Polyangium mundeleinium: one gene and its partner. The protein of the gene in region 1 interacts with the protein of each later gene in a pairwise test. Links are inferred from orthologs where the notes say so. Each region holds a gene or a part of one and is shown on either strand. Other genes may lie near its edges.

Region 1 (10,279 bases):
CACGCATCGTTTTGCTCGACAATCCCCAGCGCCTCCAGGCCGCGGCCCTGAACCTGGGGATCAAGCGCTCCCGCGGGGACGTGATCATCCGCATGGACGCCCATGCCGATTACGACCCCGGATACGTGGCCGCGTCCGTCGCGGTGCTCCGGCGAACAGGCGCGCTCAATGTGGGGGGCGCCATGCGGCCGCGGGGGAAAACCAGGTTTCAGAAAGCGCTCTGCGCGGCGCTCCGGAGCCCGCTCGGCGTGGGCGGATCGGCGTCCCGGGACCCCGATCGCGAGGGATACGTGGAGAGCGTGTGGTGCGGTGCTTTCCGCCGCGAGGCCTTCGAGCTCGCGGGCCTCTTCGACCCGGACGCGCGGACGAACGAGGACGCGGAGCTGAACCAGCGGATCCTGGCGCGCGGCGGGCGCATCTATCAATCGCGCGACATCGTGGGGCATTATTATCCGCGGTCGACGTTCGGCGGCTTGTTCCGGCAGTATTTCAACTATGGATCGGGCCGCGCGCGGACGATCCTCCTGCGAGGGTTGCCGCCTTCGCCCAGGCCCCTGATCCCGTTCGCGACCGTTCTCACCTTCACCGTGCTCGTGATCCTCGCGCTTTTCTATTCGCCGGCGCAGCCCGTTCTCGGCGCGGCGGCGGCCGTGTATACGCTGGCCATCGTCGCCGGGGCGGCGTGGGCGGCGCGTCGCGCGGACGGGTGCCTGGTTTTCCTCGTGGCGGCGATGTTTCCCGTGATGCACGTCGCGCACGGGCTCGGCTTTGCGGTCGGGCTCGCGCGGTACGCGCAGGCGCCCTTGCGGGACGCAGAGCCGGAGCGGCTGACGGCCCGCTGAAGCACCGGGCGGCCCGAGAACCATGGAGGCGCATGCTGGGCTTTTTCCCCGCGGGAGGGCTCGCCGTCACCGACGCGACGGCGGCAGTCACGGTCGAGCAAAGCGCGGTCACGGGCATCACGCCGGGCGGCGGGTACGGGATTGCGCTCACGAGCGTGGACGGCGCTGCGAGGATCGTGTCCCGCGCGTCCCGCGCGGCGTTTTTGCTGGATATCTCCGGGCGGTACGGGCGGGCGCTCGCGTCGACGCAGGGGGCCACGTCCCCGCAGGACATCGCGGGCACGGCGGTGACGCGGCTCGATGTCGTGACCTCGCCCCGCACGGCCTTTTCGATCTCCGCGGACGCGCTCCTCGCGTCGCGGCTCGGGCTCCGCGCCACGAATGATTTGACGGCGCGCGACCCGTTTCTCCAGGGAAGGGTCATTTACACGCTCGGGAGCCGCGTCGGGTTTTCCGCGAGCACGTCGCCGCGGTCGTATGTACGTTTCGAGGCCGGATACACGCAAGCGGGCGCCGTCGCCGCGGATCATCCCGAGGCGGTGGGGCTCGATAGCCACGCGGTCCTCGGGAGCGCGTCGTTTTCGTGGCTCGCCGGCCGTCGCTTTCGCATAGGGCCGATCGTGCGGGCAGGCTTCACCCATTTCGAGCACGCGCTGCTCGACGTGGACCTCACGCGCGGGCCCGCGGACATCACCACGGTCTCGGCCCTCGGATCCGCGACGTTCGAGATTTCGCGGCGCATCCGCGGCGGCGCGGCGCTCGGGCTGACGGTGGCGAGCCCGCCGTCGTTCCTGCAGGATGAGTCGTCTGGCGTGATCGCGCCCGACGCGCGGATCGACGCGCGGTATGCCGGGCGTGGATACGGGGTTGTCGGGACGTACAGCTTTTCGTACTCGTCGCTCGGCCCGCGGATCGGGTTTGGGGCGCAACATGCGGCGGGGCTGGAGCTGTGGAGCCGGCCGCGGGGGGGGCGGGAGTTTCGGAGCGTGATCGCGCGCGGGATCCTGCGCTTCCGCCATGGCGAAGCGCCACTCGCGACGCAGCCGCGGCTCGGGTTGCCGCCGGGGACGCCGCAGCCCGAGGGAAAGTTCGTGACGACGGCGGTGGCCGCGGGCGGTTCGCTCGGAATGCCGCTGACGATGGGAATTCTCGTGACGGGCGGGGTCGACCTGGAGCTGATTTCGACGCGCTTCGAGCCGGACCCGACGGGCGCGTCGGCGCCGACGTTCCGGACGATGGTGACGGTGGCGATTTCGGCGATCGCCTCGACGGATCCGATGCGGCGGGTGCCAAGGGATCCGGATCTGCAGGACCAGGACGCCCGGCCCGGGGTGCTCGAGGAGGAGGAGGCGCGCGCGGCGGGGGGGCGTCCGAGGGGCCAGGAAACAAAGACGGCGGACGAGGACGAGGACGCGTTCTACGACGAGTGATGGATGTGTGGGGCAGCTTGCGCAACTGGGTGGATCGAGGCCTCGATCGAACCGGTTGTGTGAGGTGCCGGGGGCGATCCAGGCGTCGAGGGACCCTCGCACGTGAGGCGCCGGGGGCGATCGAGGTCTTGAGCGACCCAGTTGCGTGAGGCGCCGGGGGCGATCGAGGTCGGCATCGACCCGGTTGCGTGAGGCGCAAGGGGCGATCCAGACGTCGAGGGACGCCGTTGCGCGAGGCGCTGGGTGCGATCCAGGTGGGGATCGCACCCGTTGCGCGTGTGGAGAGCCGTAGCGAGGCCAGAGGGTGTTCCACAATGCGCCTGTGCATCGACCGCGTCGCGGTCGATGCACCAAAGGTCCAGGGCTGGCCCTGGTCCGGGTCGAGGGGCGGACAGCCCCTCGTCGGGTCCGGGGTGAAACCCCGGCGCTACGCTGTGGAACACCCTCTCAGCGCGATCCAATCCGGAGCAGCACCACCTTGATCGTATCGAGCAGAATCGACAGGTCGAACCAGACCGACAGCGTCTTGATGTAGAACAGGTCGTGCTGCAGCTTTTCGAGCTGGTCCTCGGTCGTGGCGCCGTAATGGTAGCGGACCTGCGCGTAGCCCGTGAGGCCGGGCTTGACGAAGAGGCGCTGCCGGAAGAACGGAATGGCCTTTTCGAGCTCCTCGGTGAAGCTCGGGCGCTCGGGACGCGGGCCGACGAGGCTCATGTCGCCGGCGAGCACGTTCCAGAGCTGCGGGAGCTCGTCGAGCCGCGTCTTGCGAATGACGCGGCCCACCCGCGTCACGCGCGGATCGTCCTCCGACGCCCAGCGCGCCTTGCCATCGGCCTCCGCATCCGTGCGCATCGAGCGGAACTTGTAAATGGTGAAGGGCTGGCCGAACACGCCGCTCCGCACCTGCGAATAAAGGATCGGGCCCGCCGAATCGAGCCGGATCGCGAGCGCCGTGAGCAGCATCAGCGGCGCCGACAGCACGAGGCCGATCGAGGCGCAGACGACGTCGAGCAGGCGCTTTCCGAGGAGCGTGCGCTTCGCGACGTGAAAGCCGTGCGCAAAGACGAGCTGGCTCGGGCGAAGCTCACGGACGAAGATTTTGCCCGTGATGCGCTCGTAAAACTCCACGCCTTCCTCGACCTCGACGCCCCGGAATTTGAGCTCCAGGAGGACATTGATGGGCAATTTGCCCCGGCGATCCGCAGCGCAGACGATGATGTGCCGGATGCCGTGCGCGGACGCGATGTGCGGCAATTCGTCGTAGCTGCCGAGCACGTCGGGGGCGGCGCGGCCCGGGTCGCCCTCCTGTACGAGGCGGCCGACGAATCGCATGCCGCCGGTGTCATGGGTCCGCGCGCCGGTGATCACGGCGTCGGCGAGCGGCCCCGAGCCGAGGACCAGGGTGCGCTTGCAGAGGCGATCACTCGCCGCCGCCCGCGCGAGCCCGGTGCGAAAGAGCGGCAAGACGAGCGCGCCGGCCATGAGCCCGAGCGCCACGGCCGCGAAGCGCTCTTCCGCGTCGACCGAAAAACCCTGGAAGAGGGCCCAGAGCAGGAGAGCCGAGACAGCGAGCGCACGCGCGACTTTCCAGGCCAGGGTACGGAGGTCGCGAATGGGCGAGGGTCCGTAAAGGCCATGGTAATAGAGCGACGCCTGCGCCACGAGCGTGATCGCCGCAGCGTCGAGCACGCGGGCGAGCGTGACGACGCCGCGATGCCCCTCGATCGCCGCCGCACCCGCGCAGACGAGCGATACGAGCAGGCCAGCCTCGACGAACCATACAATGGCACGGCGACGCGACCGAAATAGCTCGAGCATGTTGCCCCCCAGCAATGGAGGGCCCACACGCATCCGATCCTGCGCGGCGCACCCCCCCAAGCCCCTCCGTTGACGCTTGGGAGCGTCGCGCGGACACGCCGCGTTACGCCCCCAAACCTCTCCGTTGACGCTTGGGGGCGTCGCGCGGACACGCCGCGCTACGCCCCCAAACCCCGTCGACGCTCGGGAACCTCATTCGGACACGCCGAACGACGCCCCCAAACCCCCGGATCCCCCCCGGGGGACCGGGTGAGCCCCGGCGATGCTGTGTGACAGTGCTTACGTTAGCTCCCGGTCACGCGAGGTGCCAGGGGAGGGGGGATGTCACTCGGCGACGCCGTTCGTCCCGTCGTGACTCGTGCCGTTCGTGCCATCCGTGCCGTTCGTCTCGAGCGGCGGGGGCGGGACCGTGCCTTCCTCGGCCTCGGCAAAGGCCTCGATCGCCACGACGCGCTCGTCGCCGTCGACGTTCATGAGGCGCACGCCCTGGGCGTTGCGGCCGGTCTCGCGGATCTCGCTGGCTTTGGTGCGCAGCGTTTGGCCGCGGTCCGTCACGAGCATGATCTGATCCGCCGGCGACACCATGGCGACGCCAATGACCGGACCGTTGCGCTCGCTCGCGTCGATGAGGATGACGCCCTTGCCGCCGCGGCTCTGGAGGCGGAACTCGTCGAGCGGGGTGCGCTTGCCATAGCCGCGCTCGCAGACCGCAAGGACCCGATCCCGTCCGCCGTCCGTGACGCAGAGGCCGACCACGAAGTCGCCTTCGTTGAGGTCGACGCCCTTCACGCCCATGGTGGCGCGGCCCGTGGGACGGACCTCCTCCTCGGCGAAGCGGATCGACATGCCCTTGTGCGTGGCGATGAGGAACTCGCGCGAGCCGTCGGTGATGGCCGCGGAGAGGAGCTGATCGTCCTCCTCGATGCGCACGCCGATGATGCCCTTGTCGCGGAAGTTCTCGTACTCCTCGAGCGCGGTCTTCTTGATCTGGCCGCGCCGCGTGAGCGTGACGACGAACCAGCCGGTCTCGATGCGCGGGACCGGGGTGATGGCGGCGATCTTCTCGCCCTGCTCCATCCCGACGAAGTTCACGATCGCCCGGCCCTTGGCGTTTCGCGCCGCGCTCGGGATCTCGTAGACCTTCTTGACGTAGACCTTGCCCTTGTCGCTGAAGAAGAAGACGTAGCTGTGCGTGGAGGCGACGAAGAGCTGGCTGACCCAGTCCTCGTCCCGCGCCTCCATGCCGACCATGCCCTTGCCGCCGCGGCGCTGGGCCCGGTACGTCGTGACCGGCGTGCGCTTGAGGTACCCCAGGTGGGAGATGGTGACGACCATGTCCTCCTCCTGGATGAGGTCCTCGACCTGGATCTCGGCCTCGGTCGGGACGATCTCGGTGCGGCGCACGTCGTTGTAGCGGCTCTTGATGTCCTCGAGCTCGCCGACGATGACGTCCATCAGCTTGCTCTCGTCGGCGAGGATGCCGGTGAGGCGGAGGATCTCCTCGGCGAGCTCGCCGTACTCGCGCGCGAGTTTCTCGCGCTCGAGGCCCGTGAGGCGCGAGAGGCGCATCTCGAGGATGGCCTTGGCCTGGCGCTCGGAGAGGAAGTAGTCGCCGCGGCCGTCGCCCTCGACGCACTCGGGCTCGGGGCGGCCGGCGCGGCGCAGGAAGTCGCCGAAGCCACGCAAGGGGAGCTTCTGCAGGCGATCACGCGCCTCCTCGGGATCCTGCGAGGTGCGGATCGTGGAGACGATGATGTCGACGTCGGTCGTCGCCATGCCGAGGCCCTCGACGAGCTCGCGTTGCGCTTCCGCCTGGCGCAGCTCGTACCGGGTGCGCCGCGTGACGACCTCGCGGCGATGCTCGACGAAGTGCGCGAGCGTGTCCTTGAGGCCGAGGACGGCGGGGCGGCCGTTGGCGATCGAGAGGTTGATGACGCCGAACGTCGATTGCAGGTCCGTGAGGCGGTAGAGCTGGTTCTGGACGACCTGGGGGAAGACGTCCTTCTTGAGCTCGATGACGATGCGCATGCCTTCGCGGTCGCTCTCGTCGCGGACCTCGGCGATGCCCTCGATGCGCTTTTCCTTGATGCACTCGGCGATCTTGGCGACGAGCTTGGCCTTGTTGACCTGGTAGGGGATCTCGGTGATCACGACCTGCTCGCGATCGCCCTTCAAGGTCTTCTCGACGATGCAGCGGCCGCGCATGACGATGGTGCCGCGGCCCGTGCGGTAGGCCTGGTCGATGCCGCTCTTGCCGTAGATGAGGCCAGCCGTGGGGAAATCGGGGCCCTTTACGTGCTGCATCAGGTCGTCGACCGTCGCGTCGGGGTTCCGGATGAGCAGGACCGTGGCGTCGATGATCTCGCCGAGGTTGTGCGGCGGGATGTTCGTCGCCATGCCGACGGCGATGCCGCCCGAGCCATTGACGAGGAGCTGGGGGAACTTGGCCGGGAGGACCGTGGGCTCGAGCTCGGAGTCGTCGTAGTTCGGGGCGAAATCGACGGTCTCTTTTTCGATGTCGGTGAGGAGCTCGGTCGCGACGCGGGCGAGGCGCGACTCCGTGTACCGCATGGCCGCGGCCGAATCGCCGTCGACGGAGCCGAAGTTTCCCTGCCCATCGATGAGCGGGTAGCGGAGGCTGAACGGCTGCGCCATGCGGACGAGCGCGTCGTACACGGCCGTATCCCCGTGCGGGTGATACTTGCCGAGCACGTCGCCGACGACGCGCGCGCATTTCTTGTGCGATCCGCTCGGGCCGATCTTCTGCTCGTGCATCGAGTAGAGGATCCGGCGGTGCACCGGCTTGAGCCCGTCACGCACGTCGGGGATGGCGCGACCGATGATCACGCTCATCGCGTAATCGAGGTAGCTGTTCCTGAGCTCGTCCTGGATGCTGACGGGGATCTTCTGCTGGATGTTCGAGGAATCTTCCATACCGCCGCTCGGGCCTGGGCCTGACGCGCGAGGAGGCTTGAAAAAAGCCTCGTCCACGCCGGCCGGAGGACGCTCTCAGGTAGTATACGACCCGTGAACCTGCAATCAGGTTCGAGGGTTTTGTACGCAGGTTTGGGTGCGTCGCGGCGCTGGCTCGGTCGGTCCGTCTGGGCCGTTGTCGGGGAGGCTCAAGGCCCGAGCGTGCAAGTGGCCGTGCTGACCGCGCCGGGGGTGATTTCGGCGAGGCAGGAGGCGGTCACGACCGCCGCGCCCGCAGCGTCGCGGCCGACGAGCTTGATCTTCGGGTAGGCACCGGGTTCGATCGGCGTGAAGCGGAGGGGCTTGCCGCAAGCGACGCCGTCGGCCTCGAGGGAGCTGGGCGCGCCGAGCAGGGCGTCGTACGTCGCGACGTTCTCCTTCGCGCACGAGGTGCCCGCGGCCGCGAGGACGTCCGCGAGGGAGAGGTCGAGCGCGCCGTCCTTGCTCAGCGGATCGCAGAGCGCATGAACGACGAGGCCTTCCACGGCGATCGCCGTGCAGGAAGCGCCCCACGTGACGGGTCCGCCCGTCTCGGCGCGTGCCTCGATGCGGAACGTGTAGGTCGCGCCGGGCTTGATGTTCTGCGTGTACGGCGCAGGCGCGGGGTTCTTGCAGGGGAGGTTCACGAGCGGGGGCAAGGCCGGATCGGCCGGGCGCACGTCGAAGCTCGCGACCTCCCCGGTGATCACGGGGTTGCCCTGCGGATCGATCGAGCTCGTCTTGCAGGCGAGATCGAGGCCGGGGATGGAGCTCGTGCCAGCGAGCGTGGCGCGCGGATTGATGAGCACGCCGGTCTCGGTCGAGAGCGGCGCGAGCTCTTCGCACGTCTCCGGCACGGAGCGGACGTTCTTCTGACCGGTGATGTCCTTGCAGTAGGTCGACCAGAGCGGCGTGACGGTGCCCGCGGCAGGTGCAGCGCGGCGGACCATGCTGCGGCTGCCGGAGGAGGTGCCCCCGACGGGCGTGAGCTCGGCGGCGGGGACGTCGTAGCCGTCGATCTGGACGCGGTAGACGTGGCCGACGAGGATCTGCCGGAAGATGACGCTCGCCGTGCAGGTGACGGGCGGCGACGAGGGGAGCGGGAAGGGCGCGGCCGCGTCGGTGACGTCGAGGACGGTGGCCACGTAACTCTGCATGGCGCCGGTCGCGGCGGAGCAAGGCACGTCGCCGAGGAAGAGGCTCGGCTCGACGAGGATGCTGGTCGGCACGGTCGTCGTGGTGTCGGTGTCGGTGTCGGTGTCGGACGTCTCGTCGCACGCCGTGCTCGCGAGGGCGAGGGCGACGAGCGGCACGAGCGCGAGGGTCCGGCGGCGCATGGGGCCGGCGTAGCCGATGGCCCGGCTCGATGCCAGGCAAAACACACGCGCTCTCTCGCGCGCCCCGGACGTGCGCGGCGGCCTTCGGGGTGCGGTGGACGGCCCGCCCCAATCGTGATCTTCTCGATCGCGGGCCTGCGCGGGGATTTTTACGCGCGAGCGTCCTGTCCTTCAGGAGGAGCGATGGCGGTTCGGAGGCGCGCGACGAGAGGGGGCTTCGTCGTACTTTCGTGGGCAGCCGGTTGCCAGCTCGTGTCCGGGATCCCGGACGAGCTCTCGCTCGGGGCAGGTCACGGAGGCGCGGGCGGCGCGACGCCGATGATGTGCGTGCGCGACGAGGTCCCCGATCCGCCCGCCGTGGACGACGCGGGCGGCGCCGAGGGGTTCGTCGTGGCGCTACGCACGATCGACATGGGAAAAGGCGTGAACGACGCGCTCCCCGGGCTGAACCTCGACGGGCTGTGCTCGTGCACCGAGGACAAGCGGGGCTGCGAGTCGATCGATCCGTCGGACGACAAAGGGTACTGCGACGACGACAGGGGTCACGACGGGGCGAGTTACGCGCTCTTCGGCGCCCTCGCGTACATCCTCAACATCGATGACATGTCGAGCTTCCTGCGCGACCTGGCCGAGTCCGGCCAGTGGAGCGTGCTGCTCCGCGTACAAGGGTACAACGGCGCGAGCGACGACGATCAGGTGGAGGTCGGCTGGTACGGGAGCCTGGGTCTCGCGGCGTCACCGGAATGGCAAGGCGCGGATGCGTGGTCGATCCGGCAGGAGTTCGTCGCACCGGTGCAGGCAGACCCCTACGCGCCGAGGTTCATCGACGGCACGGCCTACGTGACGGGCAACAAGCTCGTGGCCCGGCTCCCCGAGGCGCCGCTGCCGATCTCGGACGGCGCGTTCACATCCATGTACGCCGCGCTGTCGAACCTGGTGCTCGTGGCGCGCATCGATCGGACTGTGACCGGTCTGTACCAGCTACGCGAGGGCAAGATCGGCGCGAAGCTCCCGGTATCGGAGCTGTTCCCCATGCTCGCGAGCTTCCGCGACACGAAGGGAAACCCGATCTGCAAGGACGCGCTGTTCTACCCGGCGACGCGGCAGATCACTTGCCGCGCGGCCGACGTGCTGCTGGCTGACGCGACGGACAAGAACAAGGTCTGCGAGGCGCTCTCGTTCGCCATGGATTTCGAGGCGGATCCCGCCATGCTCGGGGCGGTGAAGCCTTCCCCGCTGCCGTCCGCCGGATGCCCGGCCGAGACCGATCCCGCGCTCGACAGCTGCAGCGGCCTGTAAACGAGCGCGCGCTCAGCGTCCGGGCGTGGCGAGCGTCGCGGCCGCGATCGTCGTCCAGTCGATCCCCGCGGGCAAGCGGCCCTCGGCGCGCTCGGGTCTGCCGCCGCCGCGACCGCCCGCCGCGGTCGCCGCGCGCTTCAAGAAGGCGCCGCAGTCGAAGTCGCTCGACGATCCGCGCGCCGCGAGCACGATCGTGCCGCCGTCGGCTTCCCCCGCGAGCAACGCGACGAGATCCGCCTCGGCCGTGATGCGCCCGGCCACCGCGCGCACGAGATCGAGGGATGCATCTTCGACGACGCCGATTACCACGCGTTCGCCCCGCGCCCGCGCGTCCTTCACGAGCGCGTCGGCGATCGCCGCGGCCACGCGGCCCCGCACGCGCCCGAGCGCCTGACGCGCCTCGTCGAGCTCGCGGCGCAGTTTTTCGATGCCCGCGGGGACGTCCTCGGGGCCGCACGTGAGCTCGCGGGCGAGCGCGCGCACGACGTCGGCTTCGCGCGAGAGCTTCGTCCGCGCCCGCACGCCCGCGGAGAACGTGACGCGCATCTTGCCCTTGGTTCGCTCGAGCGCGTCGATGCGGACGAAGCCGACCTGCGCGGTG
Region 2 (10,172 bases), 5.5 Mb from region 1 along the record:
CCGATGACGTGCCCCACGAAGTCGCGCCGCTCGCTCCTGCGCGCGCCTTGCGAGGGGGGACCGTCGTTGCGGCTCGGGGCGGCGCCGGGAGGTGCCGGGCGAGCGGGCGCGGCGGGCGTGGCGACGGGCACGCGGGGCGATGGGATGCCCATGGGCCGCGGGATGCTCGGCGCGGGCGGGATGAACGAACGCGGCGTGTGCATCGCCTGGCGCGGCGGCAGACTCGAACCTGGCCCGATGGCGAGCCCCGTCGCCGGACAGATCACGAGTCGTTCGTCGTGCCGGATGCCGCAGTGGCGGCAGCGGAGTTCGCTCATCGCGAGAGCCCTACGTTCGGCCATTCCGAAGCGGGGGGCCACTGCAAAATCGCTCGGCGATCGCGTTTTCGTTCCCACGACGGACGCTCACGCCGAACGCGGCGCGCGCGTCCGTGTTCGATCTGCGCGCCGTCTGTCGGGCGAGGCCACGGCGCATACACCCGAGCGGGGGCAACCTGGGGATAACTTCCGGTGATCCCAGGGTCAGGCTTGGGGACAGGACCGGGCGAGGCCGCCCACCCGTAAAGATCTCCCCGACCCGACCCCGAGATGCCCCCGAACTTTCCACAGGGGGGTGGCTCCGTAAGTTACCGAAATCATGAACCGATCCAGAGTTCTCCCCATCGTCCACAGGCCCTACGATGACGACCTGATCTAGATCTATAGATCCTCCCTAGATCGGAGGGTAACGCGTGAGCATGGTCACGTTTGCCTCGGTCCTCTTTTCGACCTTCGCCCCGCCGATAACCCTGCTAAGAGGGACCGACCCGCTGCCTTGGGCCGCGGCGGAGTTGAAGGGCCATGGACCTCGTCATCGCGAAGAAAGATCTGCTGCGCCTCGTCGACCGCTGCCAGGGCGTCGCCGACAAGAAGAGCGCCATGCCGGTGCTCGCCAACGTGCTGCTCGCCGCCGACGGCAACGCGCTGCGCGTCGCCGCGACCGACCTCTACCTCGCGGTGAGTGGTCAGACGGCGGCCGAAATCGTGAGCGCAGGCTCCGTGGCCGTTCCGGCGAAGGACCTGCTCGACCGCGTGAAGGCCATGCCCGACGGGCCCATCCAGGTGACCGCGCGCGAGGGCGCGCAGACCGTCATCAAGGCCGTCGGCTCGCCGCGCCGCTACACGCTGCACGGCATGCCCGGCAGCGAGTTCCCCGCCCTGCCGAAGGCCGCGCCCGACGCGCCCTCGCTCGAGCTGCCGGTCGAGCTCCTCTCGCGGCTCATCGAGCGCACGCACTTCAGCATCTCGACCGACGAGACGCGCGCGCACGTGAACAGCGCGCTCTTCGAGTGGGCCGGCCACCGCGTCCGCATGGTCACGACGGACGGTCACCGGCTGTCCAAGATGGAGGTCACGCTGGAGGGCACGAGCGCGACGGCGACGATGCTCATCCCGCTGAAGGCCATCCACGAGCTGCGTCGGCTCACGAGCGGCGTCGACAAGGAGACGCCCACGGTGCACATCACGCAGAGCGGGCCGAACGCGTTCTTCGGCGTCGGTGGCATGACCTTCTCGGTGAAGCTCGTCGACGCGCAGTTCCCGCCCTACCAGCAGGTCATCCCGAACGTGAGCGACCGGAGCATCCGCGCGCCGCGCGGTCCGCTCGCCGAGGCCCTGCGCGCCGTCTCGCTCGCCGCGAGCGACCGCACGGGCGGCGTGAAGCTCACGGTCACGCAGCGCGCGCTGCGCATCACGAGCGAGAGCCCCGAGAGCGGCAACGGCTTCGACGAGGTGCCGATCGACTACGAGGGCGGCGAGGTGACGATCGGCTTCAACGCGAAGTACTTCCTCGACGTGCTCGCGGGCATCAACGACGACGAGGTCGTCCTCGGCGTGTCGGGCGAGCTCGACCCGGCGGTCATCCGTCCCGCGACGGAGTCGGCGGCGGAGAGTTACGTTTCGGTCATCATGCCGATGCGGATCTGAAACACACCCTCACCCCCGACCCCTCTCCCTCCGTGAGAGGGGCCAGAGCCCATCACCCGGGGGTGCACGAAGTCCCATGAATCGCCTGGAGCTCGAACGGCTCAGCGTACGCGGCCTGCGCGTCCTCTCGCGGGTGGACATGGAGCCCGCGCCGCGGCTCAACGTCGTGTGGGGCAACAACGGGCACGGCAAGACGAGCGTGCTCGAGGCGATTTACTTCGCGGCGACTTCGAAGAGCTTTCGGACCTCGCGCGTGGGCGAGCTCGTGCGGCACGGTGAGCAGGCCGCGAGCGTGAAGGCGCGCTTCGTCGAGCGCGGCGGCGCGCTGCCGGCGCTCGCGCGTGAGCAGACGGCCGCGGTGCAGGGCAAACGCGTCGCCGTGCACATCGATGGCAATCGGCCACGCGCGCTCGTCGAGTACGCGACGCGCTCGCCCGTCGTCGTGTTTCATCCCGAGGAGCTCACGCTGTCGAGCGGGCCCGCGCAGGGCCGGCGCACGCTGCTCGACCGGCTCGCGCTCTTCACGCGACCCGAGAGCGCCGACGCGCGCGCGCGGTATGCGCATGCGCTCAAAGCACGGCACGAGCTTTTGCGGCGCGGCGCGGACATACCTTCGAGTGATACACGCGAGCTCGACGCGTTCGAGGAGCTCTGCGCCGAGCATGGGGCGGCCCTCACGCGGGCGCGCGCGGCGGCGGCCGAGGCGCTCGTGGTCGAGCTCGCGGGCGCGTTCGCGCAGATCGCCGCGCCGGACCTGCGACTCGAAGCGCGATACGCGCCGGGAGGCTCGGCCGACGTGGAGACCGCGCGCGCCGAGCTTTTGCGGGGCCGAAAGCGGGATGCATTCCGCGCGTCGGCGGGGTTTGGCCCGCATCGCGACGAGCTCGAGCTGAGGCTGGATGGGCATCCGGCGCGGATCGTCGCGTCGCAGGGGCAACATCGCGCGCTCACGCTCGCGCTGAAGGCGGCCGAGACGGCGACGATCGCCAAAGAGCGGGGCATCGAGCCCTTGCTCTTGCTCGACGACGTTTCGAGCGAACTCGACCCGGAGCGCACGGGCGCGCTCTTTTCATTCCTTGCGCTCCATCGGGGTCAGATTTTCCTGACGACCACGCGCCCCGAGCTCATCCGCGCCGAAGACATACCGGCCGAGGGACGATGTGACTTCCGGGTGTTTCGGGGCGAGCTCGACGAGGGCGCGGGCTGACCTTCGGCCGCTTCGGAGCGCCTCGGGAGCGAGCGCGAGAAACGGGCACCAATCGGGCGTGATTTCCTCACGAAAAGGGCCCCGCTACGCTTGCCCAAGAGGCACAAAAAGGCTAGATTTCCGCGACTCCAAACGGCCCCCGCGCGCGTGACCAGATGGCGTCCGCGCTCGGCCCGAGGAACCTCTCGACCCGCGCGAACGTGCGGGTCGGAACGAACCGATCGGCCAGACGCTCGGGAGCCGAAAGCACGAGACCGATGACGACCGAACCGACGAGCATCCAGCAAACCGAATCGAAGACGACCGCGGGCCAGGCTTACGACGCCAACAGCATCACGGCGCTCGAAGGCCTCGAGGCCGTGCGTAAGCGCCCGGGAATGTACATCGGTGACGTGCACGACGGCTCGGGGCTGCACCACCTCGTATGGGAGGCCGTGGACAACGCGGTCGACGAGCATCTCGCGGGGCACTGCACCGACATTCACGTGACGGTGCACTTCGACGGATCGATATCCGTGGAGGACAACGGCCGCGGCATTCCGGTCGGCATGCACGCGAGAGGCGTGAGTGCGGCCGAGGTCGTGATGACCGTGCTCCACGCGGGCGGCAAGTTCGACAACGCGAGTTACAAGGTCAGCGCGGGCCTGCACGGCGTGGGCGTTTCGGCGGTGAACGCCGTCTCCGAGTGGCTGAAGCTCGAGATCAAGCGTGAGGGCAAGGTCTGGTACCAGGAGTATGAGCGTGGCGTTCCGCGCAAGCCCCTGAAGGCCCTCGGCGAGACGGACCGGACGGGCACGAAGGTGTCGTTCAAGCCGGACGTGCAGATCTTTTCGGTGACGGAGTTCAATTACAACATCCTCGCCAATCGCCTGCGCGAGCTCGCGTTCTTGAACGCCGGCCTGGTCATCAACCTCGAAGATCAGCGCCCGAACGGCCGCAGCGAGGTATTCCACTACAAGGGCGGCATCGCCGAGTTCGTCGCGCTCCTGAACCAGGCGCAAGAGGCGATTCACGACGACGTCATCGCGTTCGTCGTCGAGGGACAGGCCGAGGCGGCGGGCAACGGCGGCTCGAAGCCCGTGCCGCCCATCACGGTCGAGGTCGCGATGCAGTGGAGCGGCTCGTATACCGAGCAAATCTATTGCTACACCAACAACGTCCACAACAAGGACGGCGGCACGCACCTCGCCGGCATGCGCTCGGCGCTGACGAAGACGATCAATCAGTACGGCAAGGCGCAAAACCTGTTCAAGGAGCTGAAGCAGGAGCTCGCGGGCGAGGACATCCGCGAGGGCCTCACCTGCGTGCTCAGCGTGAAGCACCCGGACCCTTCGTTCGACTCGCAGACGAAGTCGAAGCTCGTGTCGAGCGAGGTGAAGGGCATCGTCGAGCGCGCCGTCACCGACAAGCTCGGCCAATATTTCGAGGAGCATCCGCAGGGCGCGAAGAAGATCATCGAGAAAGCCGTGCTCGCCGCGCGGGCGCGGGAAGCTGCGCGCAAGGCGCGTGAGGTCATCCGCAAGGGCTCGCTCGACATCACCTCGCTTTCGGGCAAGCTCGCCGATTGCCAGTCGAAGGACCCGGAGAAGAGCGAGGTTTACATCGTCGAGGGCGACAGCGCCGGCGGCAGCGCCAAGATGGGGCGCGACCGCCATTTCCAGGCGATCCTCCCGCTCCGTGGCAAGATCCTGAACGTCGAGCGCGCGCGCCTCGACCGCATGTTGAGCTCGGCCGAGATCGGCACGATCATCACGGCGCTCGGCTGCGGCATCAGCGGCGTGCGAATGGCGCGCGGCGAGGGTGAGGACAAGGATGAAGACGGGATCGAGCTGACCAAGCTCAAGTACCACAAGATCATCCTGATGACCGACGCCGACGTCGACGGGTCGCACATTCGCACGCTGCTGCTCACGTTCTTCTTCCGGCAGATGCGCGAGGTCATCGAGCAAGGCCACCTCTACATTGCGCAGCCGCCGCTCTACCGCGCGCGCAAGGGCAAGAAGGACATCTACCTCAAGGACCAGGCGGCGCTCGACGAGTACCTCGGCAGCAATGCGGTCGAGGAGCTCTCCCTGTCGTCGGAGGGCCGCGCGCCGGTGCCGCCCGCGGTGCTCCCGAGCCTCGCGAAACGGCTGAAGCAATTCAAGATTGTCCTCGGCAACCTCGACAAACGGTGCGACGCGCGTATCGTGGCCTCGCTCATTCGCGCGACGGGCATCGCGCAGGAGGACCTGCGCGACGAGGCGAAGGTCGCGTCGGCGCGGGAGAAGCTCCAGGCGTACCTGGAGCGGCGTTATCCCGACATGATGCCGTTCAAGGTCGTCTCGACGTTCGACACGGAGCACGGCGCGTACCGCATCACGGTGACGCCGCGGCCGGGCACGGCGAGCCGCGTGGCCGTGATCGATTGGCAGCTCCTCGGCCTGCCCGAGTACAAGGACGCGCTCGACATCGAGCGCATGCTCGTGGAGACCGCGGGCCCGGCGCCCTGGACCGCCGTGTCGAAGGGCGGCAGCGAGGCGAAGCTCGAGACGAGCGAGGCGCTCATCGAATACCTCGAGGAGCGCGGCAAGAAGGGCATCACGCTCGGCCGCTACAAGGGCCTCGGCGAGATGAACGCGGAGGAGCTCTGGGAGACGACGATGAACCCGGACGTCCGCACCCTGCGCCAGGTGAAGATCGATGACGAGGCCGAGGCGGCGCGGCTCTTCGCGATTCTGATGGGAGAGCAAGTCGACGAGCGCCGGCGCTTCATCGAGGTGAATGCGCTGAACGTGAAGAACCTCGATATCTGACGGGGGCAAACCCCCCAACGCAAAGCCCCCCTCAGCATTGCTCGAGGGGGGCTTCGTTTTTCGAGGGGTTTTACTTCTTCAGCATGTTGTTCGGGCCGCCCTTGGCCCGATCCTTCGGGACGGGCCTCTGCCACGAGGTGCCCTCGACGTTCATCCACGACACGACCACCTCGATCGTGACATCGGCTTGCCCCGCGGCCTTGTCGAAGGGGCCGACCGTGATATCGGCGTCCTTCCCGGCCTCGAGCCCCTTCGGGAACTTGCCGCTGATCGTCTCGACGAGCTTATCGTCCTTGCCGTAAGCGAACGCCTTGTACTCGAGCATCTTGATGCCTTGCTCGCTCGTGTTCTTCAGCTTGCCGCTGAAGCCCTTGTCGGCGACGGCGCCCTTCTCGAACTTCACGGCGTCGGCGACGGCCTCGAGCGCCGCGCTGTCGAGCTTCTTCGGCTCGGGCTTGGCCGCCTCGGCCTCTTTCTTGGGCGCTGCGTTTGCGTCGGCGCTTTTGGCGCTCGCCTCGGCGGCGGGTTTGTCTTGATTGCTTTCGGTCTTGGACTGCCCGCAGCCAGCGAGCAGCAGCGCGCCGAGGACAACCGGAACAACGAGATGATTCGTCTTCATTGCGCGGGACTCTAGGCCGGCGTGACCCAAGTTGTCCAGCTCGTCCGGTCGCCTCGGGCGTCGCGTCGTCGTGCTGAAACCGGTGATCCGGTCAGTTCGGTCCACCCTCACAAACGCCGCTGCCCTGCGCGACGTTGTTGTCGGTCCGGCATTCGTGCCATGCGTGCGGCGGCGATTGATCATCGACGATCACGAAGATCTTCTTCGACCCGTCGAGCACGCCGGGCGGCGGCATGGGGAGCGGCAGGCTCACGTCCTCGGCTTCGGCCGGATAGAGGACCTTCGTGGTCATGACGGGGCTGCCCGGCAGCGCCACGCCGCCGCTCGCCGGGTCGTCCAGGTAAAACCCGATGTTCACGCCCGCCGGCACGCTCGCCTCGCCGATGTTGCGCACGCGCGCGATGAGCCCGTACGTCGGGCTTCCGCAGACCGGGAACACCGTGGCGACGAGGTCCGGCGCGGAGAACTCGCCCGAGGGCTGCACGTTTTGCCGGAAGTTGTTGAGCTTCGGCTGCTTGTAGTTCGGCAGCTCCACCTGGGGGATCGTTCCATCCTCCTCCACGTTCGTCACGTGATAGCCGTGCTGGTTCCACACCCTTCGCGTGCGCACCCAGTTGCCATTCTTATCGCCGAAGACCCGCACGCCGGCGGTCTTCGTGCCGTCCGCGCAGGTGAAGCTCGAATACGAGTTCGACACGACCACGATGTCGGCCTGCCCGTCGCTGTCCACGTCCGCGACCAGCGGATACTCGTAGAGCGTCCCGTTCGTGTTGCACGTCTCGTAGAGCACCGTGCCGTCGGTCCCCGAATAGACGTGGATCATCTTCTCGTCGGCGTAGACCACCTCGGCCTTGCCGTCGCCCTCGAAATCGAAGACCGAGCTGCCCGTCGAGGCGGACGAGCAATCCTGCGTTTGTCGGATCCAGAGCAGCGTCTCGGCGTTCGGCACGGCGGGGTCCATGAGCTTCTTGCCGTCGAAGACCGCATATCCGACGCCGCCGGCCATGGCCACGTCGGGCACGCCGTCGCCATTGAAGTCCGCCACCGTGGGCGGGCCGCCGCCTTGCGTGAAGCCCGTGCTGTTCGCGGGGCAGAGGGCAGGGTTGAGGGTGCCGTTGATGTCGACGCCCGTGCGCACGACCTTGAAGCCGCCCGGCTCGTTCGGGTCGACGCGCCAGATCCGCAGCTCGTGGTTGCTGTTGTAGATGGCGATGACCTCGGGAATGCCGTCCTTGTCGAGGTCGCCCACGGCGGGGAAGCTCGCGACGAGGTTGGAGTCGACGAGCAAGGTGCCGTCGCCCTTGTAAATGCGCCGCGCGCCGACGATGTCGAGCTTGCCGTCGGCGTCCATGTCGGAGACCACGACGTTCGAGGTGTTCGCCGGGGTGAACGTGGCGACCGTGGCGCCGGTCTTCCCGTCGAGGATTTGCGAGTCCACGACGACCTCGACGTCGCCGTCCTGATCGAGGTCCGCGAGCGAGGGCATCGAGCACGTCCCGGCCGCGCTGAGCCACAGCTCGGTGCCGGTCGCCGAATAGGCGCGCGCGCGGCCGTCGATCGTGCAGATCACGATCTCATTGCCCGGCACGCCGTCGATGTTGCCCGCGGCGATCGAGCGGCCCGGATGGTTCGGGCTCGTCGCGCCCGCGTTCGCGGTCCACTTCTCGACGACCTGGCCATTGACGATCGAAATGGCGTGGAGCGTGCCATTCTCGTTGTACTTGTTCGTCTGGAACGTGGAGAAGACGATCTCCGGGATGTCGCGCTCGTCCACGACGCCGTCGCACGTGTCGTCGTCGAGCTGGATCACCACGGGCGCCATCATCACGCTGTCCTGCGTGTTTGGCGCGGTGGGGTTCCCCCAGGTGTACTTGAGCACGGGATCGAACTGGCCGACGGGCGGCTTGTACTCGCATTTCGCGAGGCAGGTGATCGGGTCGTTCGGGCCGGGTTCCATGCCGGGCGCGCATTCCGGAGGCTGCGGCAGGCATTTGCCCGTCGCCGGCGTCACGCCGCCCTGGCACGAGCCGCCCCCGCCGCCGCCGGGCATGCCCGGCTCGCCGAGCGCATATTCGCAGTACGAGTTCTGCGGGCATTCGGTGGCGTCGATGCACGTCGCGCCCGGCGTCACGCATTGCTGGAACGAGCACACCTCCGCGCCGCCGCAACACGCCGTCCCGCAGGCCTTGTCCTGCGTGCAGCACACGTCGCCGACCGTACAGACGCCGCCGTCGCCGCAGGCCTCGCCCGGCGTGCATCCGGTCGTGCCGCTGTCGCCGAAGAGGTCGCCGCCCTGGCCGCCCTGGCCGCCGCCGCCCTGGCCACCCTGGCCGCCGCTGCCGCCCGTGGACGCCGAGGACGACGCGCCGCTGCCTGTTCCGTCACCGCCACTGCACGAGGCGAGGGCGACCGCGAGGGACGGCACGGCGAGCGCCGTGAAAGCGAGGAAAGAGAGCCGATGTTTGCGCATAAGGGCGCATCTTCGCCGAGGGCGACCGTCCATGTCGATCGCGAAGAACCCGAAAAGGACCCCCGAGCGTGTGGTCGCTTCGGCGACTTGGCAAGGGCCTTGCTTGGATGGGATCCAGCCTTAGTTTCGGTCGTGCCATGCGGATCGATAGAATGACGACCAAGGCCCAGGAAGCGGTTCGCACCGCCGTCGACCTCGCGAGCCGTCGCGGAAACCCGGAGCTCTATCCGGAGCACCTTTTGCGAGCGATCATCGCTCAGGAGGATGGGATCGGGGCGCCGCTCCTGGAAAAGGCAGGCGTCGACCCGGGGCGTGTTTTGCAGGCCCTCGACGCCAAGATCGATAGTTACCCCCGCGTCAGCGGCGGCGCCGAGCCGAGCTTGTCGCGGCGCTCGCTCGGCCTGCTCCAGCGCGCCGAAGACGAGATGAAGAGCCTCAAGGACGACTTCATCTCCACCGAGCACCTCCTGCTCGCCGCGCTGAAGAGCGACAAGGACACGTCGCAGCTCCTCGAGCGCGCGGGGCTGAACCACGACAAACTGCTCGCGGCGCTCACGCAGGTGCGCGGCAATCAGCGCGTCACCGATCGAGACCCCGAGGGCAAGTTCCAGGCGCTCGACAAGTACACGCGGGACCTCACGGACCTCGCGCGGCGCGGGAAGATGGACCCGGTGATCGGCCGCGACGAGGAGATTCGCCGCACCATCCAGGTGCTCTCGCGCCGCTCGAAGAACAACCCCGTGCTCATCGGCGAGCCGGGCGTCGGCAAGACGGCGATCGTCGAGGGCATCGCGCAGCGCATCGTGGCCGGCGACGTGCCCGAGTCGCTGAAAGACAAGAGGCTCGCGGCGCTCGACCTCGCCGCGATGGTCGCGGGCTCGAAGTTCCGCGGCGAGTTCGAGGACCGCCTGAAGGCCGTCCTGAAGGAGATCGAGGGCGCGCAGGGCCGGATCATCCTGTTCATCGACGAGCTGCACACGCTCGTCGGCGCCGGCGCGGCCGAGGGCGCGATGGATGCGGCGAACATGCTCAAGCCTGCGCTCGCGCGCGGGGAGCTGCGCTGCATCGGCGCGACGACGCTCGACGAGTATCGAAAGCGAATCGAGAAGGACGCGGC

The links.
Region 2: the proteins of gyrA (region 1) and gyrB interact in binary tests that used the Escherichia coli proteins (3 or more experiments, as listed by UniProt). The link is inferred for Polyangium mundeleinium from one-to-one orthologs.

Annotation. Positions count from the first base shown.
Region 1 is NZ_JAQNDO010000001.1:7,450,038-7,460,316, reverse strand. The notes cover bases 4,215-7,422. They hold gyrA (DNA gyrase subunit A), read right to left. Parts: upstream 7,025-7,422; coding sequence 4,415-7,024; downstream 4,215-4,414. Other genes in these bases: POL67_RS29615 (hypothetical protein), read right to left, coding at 7,213-7,422. Outside these bases: POL67_RS29635 (glycosyltransferase family 2 protein), read left to right, coding at 1-842; POL67_RS29630 (hypothetical protein), read left to right, coding at 875-2,272; POL67_RS29625 (TIGR03013 family XrtA/PEP-CTERM system glycosyltransferase), read right to left, coding at 2,720-4,090; more of POL67_RS29615, read right to left, coding at 7,423-8,379; POL67_RS29610 (hypothetical protein), read left to right, coding at 8,632-9,678; POL67_RS29605 (alanyl-tRNA editing protein), read right to left, coding at 9,691-10,279. UniProt on the Escherichia coli protein: A type II topoisomerase that negatively supercoils closed circular double-stranded (ds) DNA in an ATP-dependent manner to maintain chromosomes in an underwound state.
Region 2 is NZ_JAQNDO010000001.1:12,913,287-12,923,458, forward strand. Bases 3,097-6,197 are described here. They hold gyrB (DNA topoisomerase (ATP-hydrolyzing) subunit B), read left to right. Parts: upstream 3,097-3,428; coding sequence 3,429-5,966; downstream 5,967-6,197. Other genes in these bases: recF (DNA replication/repair protein RecF), read left to right, coding at 3,097-3,171; POL67_RS51140 (hypothetical protein), read right to left, coding at 6,037-6,197. In the rest of the region: POL67_RS51120 (serine/threonine-protein kinase), read right to left, coding at 1-317; dnaN (DNA polymerase III subunit beta), read left to right, coding at 840-1,964; more of recF, read left to right, coding at 2,041-3,096; more of POL67_RS51140, read right to left, coding at 6,198-6,585; POL67_RS51145 (FG-GAP repeat domain-containing protein), read right to left, coding at 6,677-9,055; ATP-dependent chaperone ClpB, read left to right, coding at 9,208-10,172. UniProt on the Escherichia coli protein: DNA gyrase negatively supercoils closed circular double-stranded DNA in an ATP-dependent manner to maintain chromosomes in an underwound state.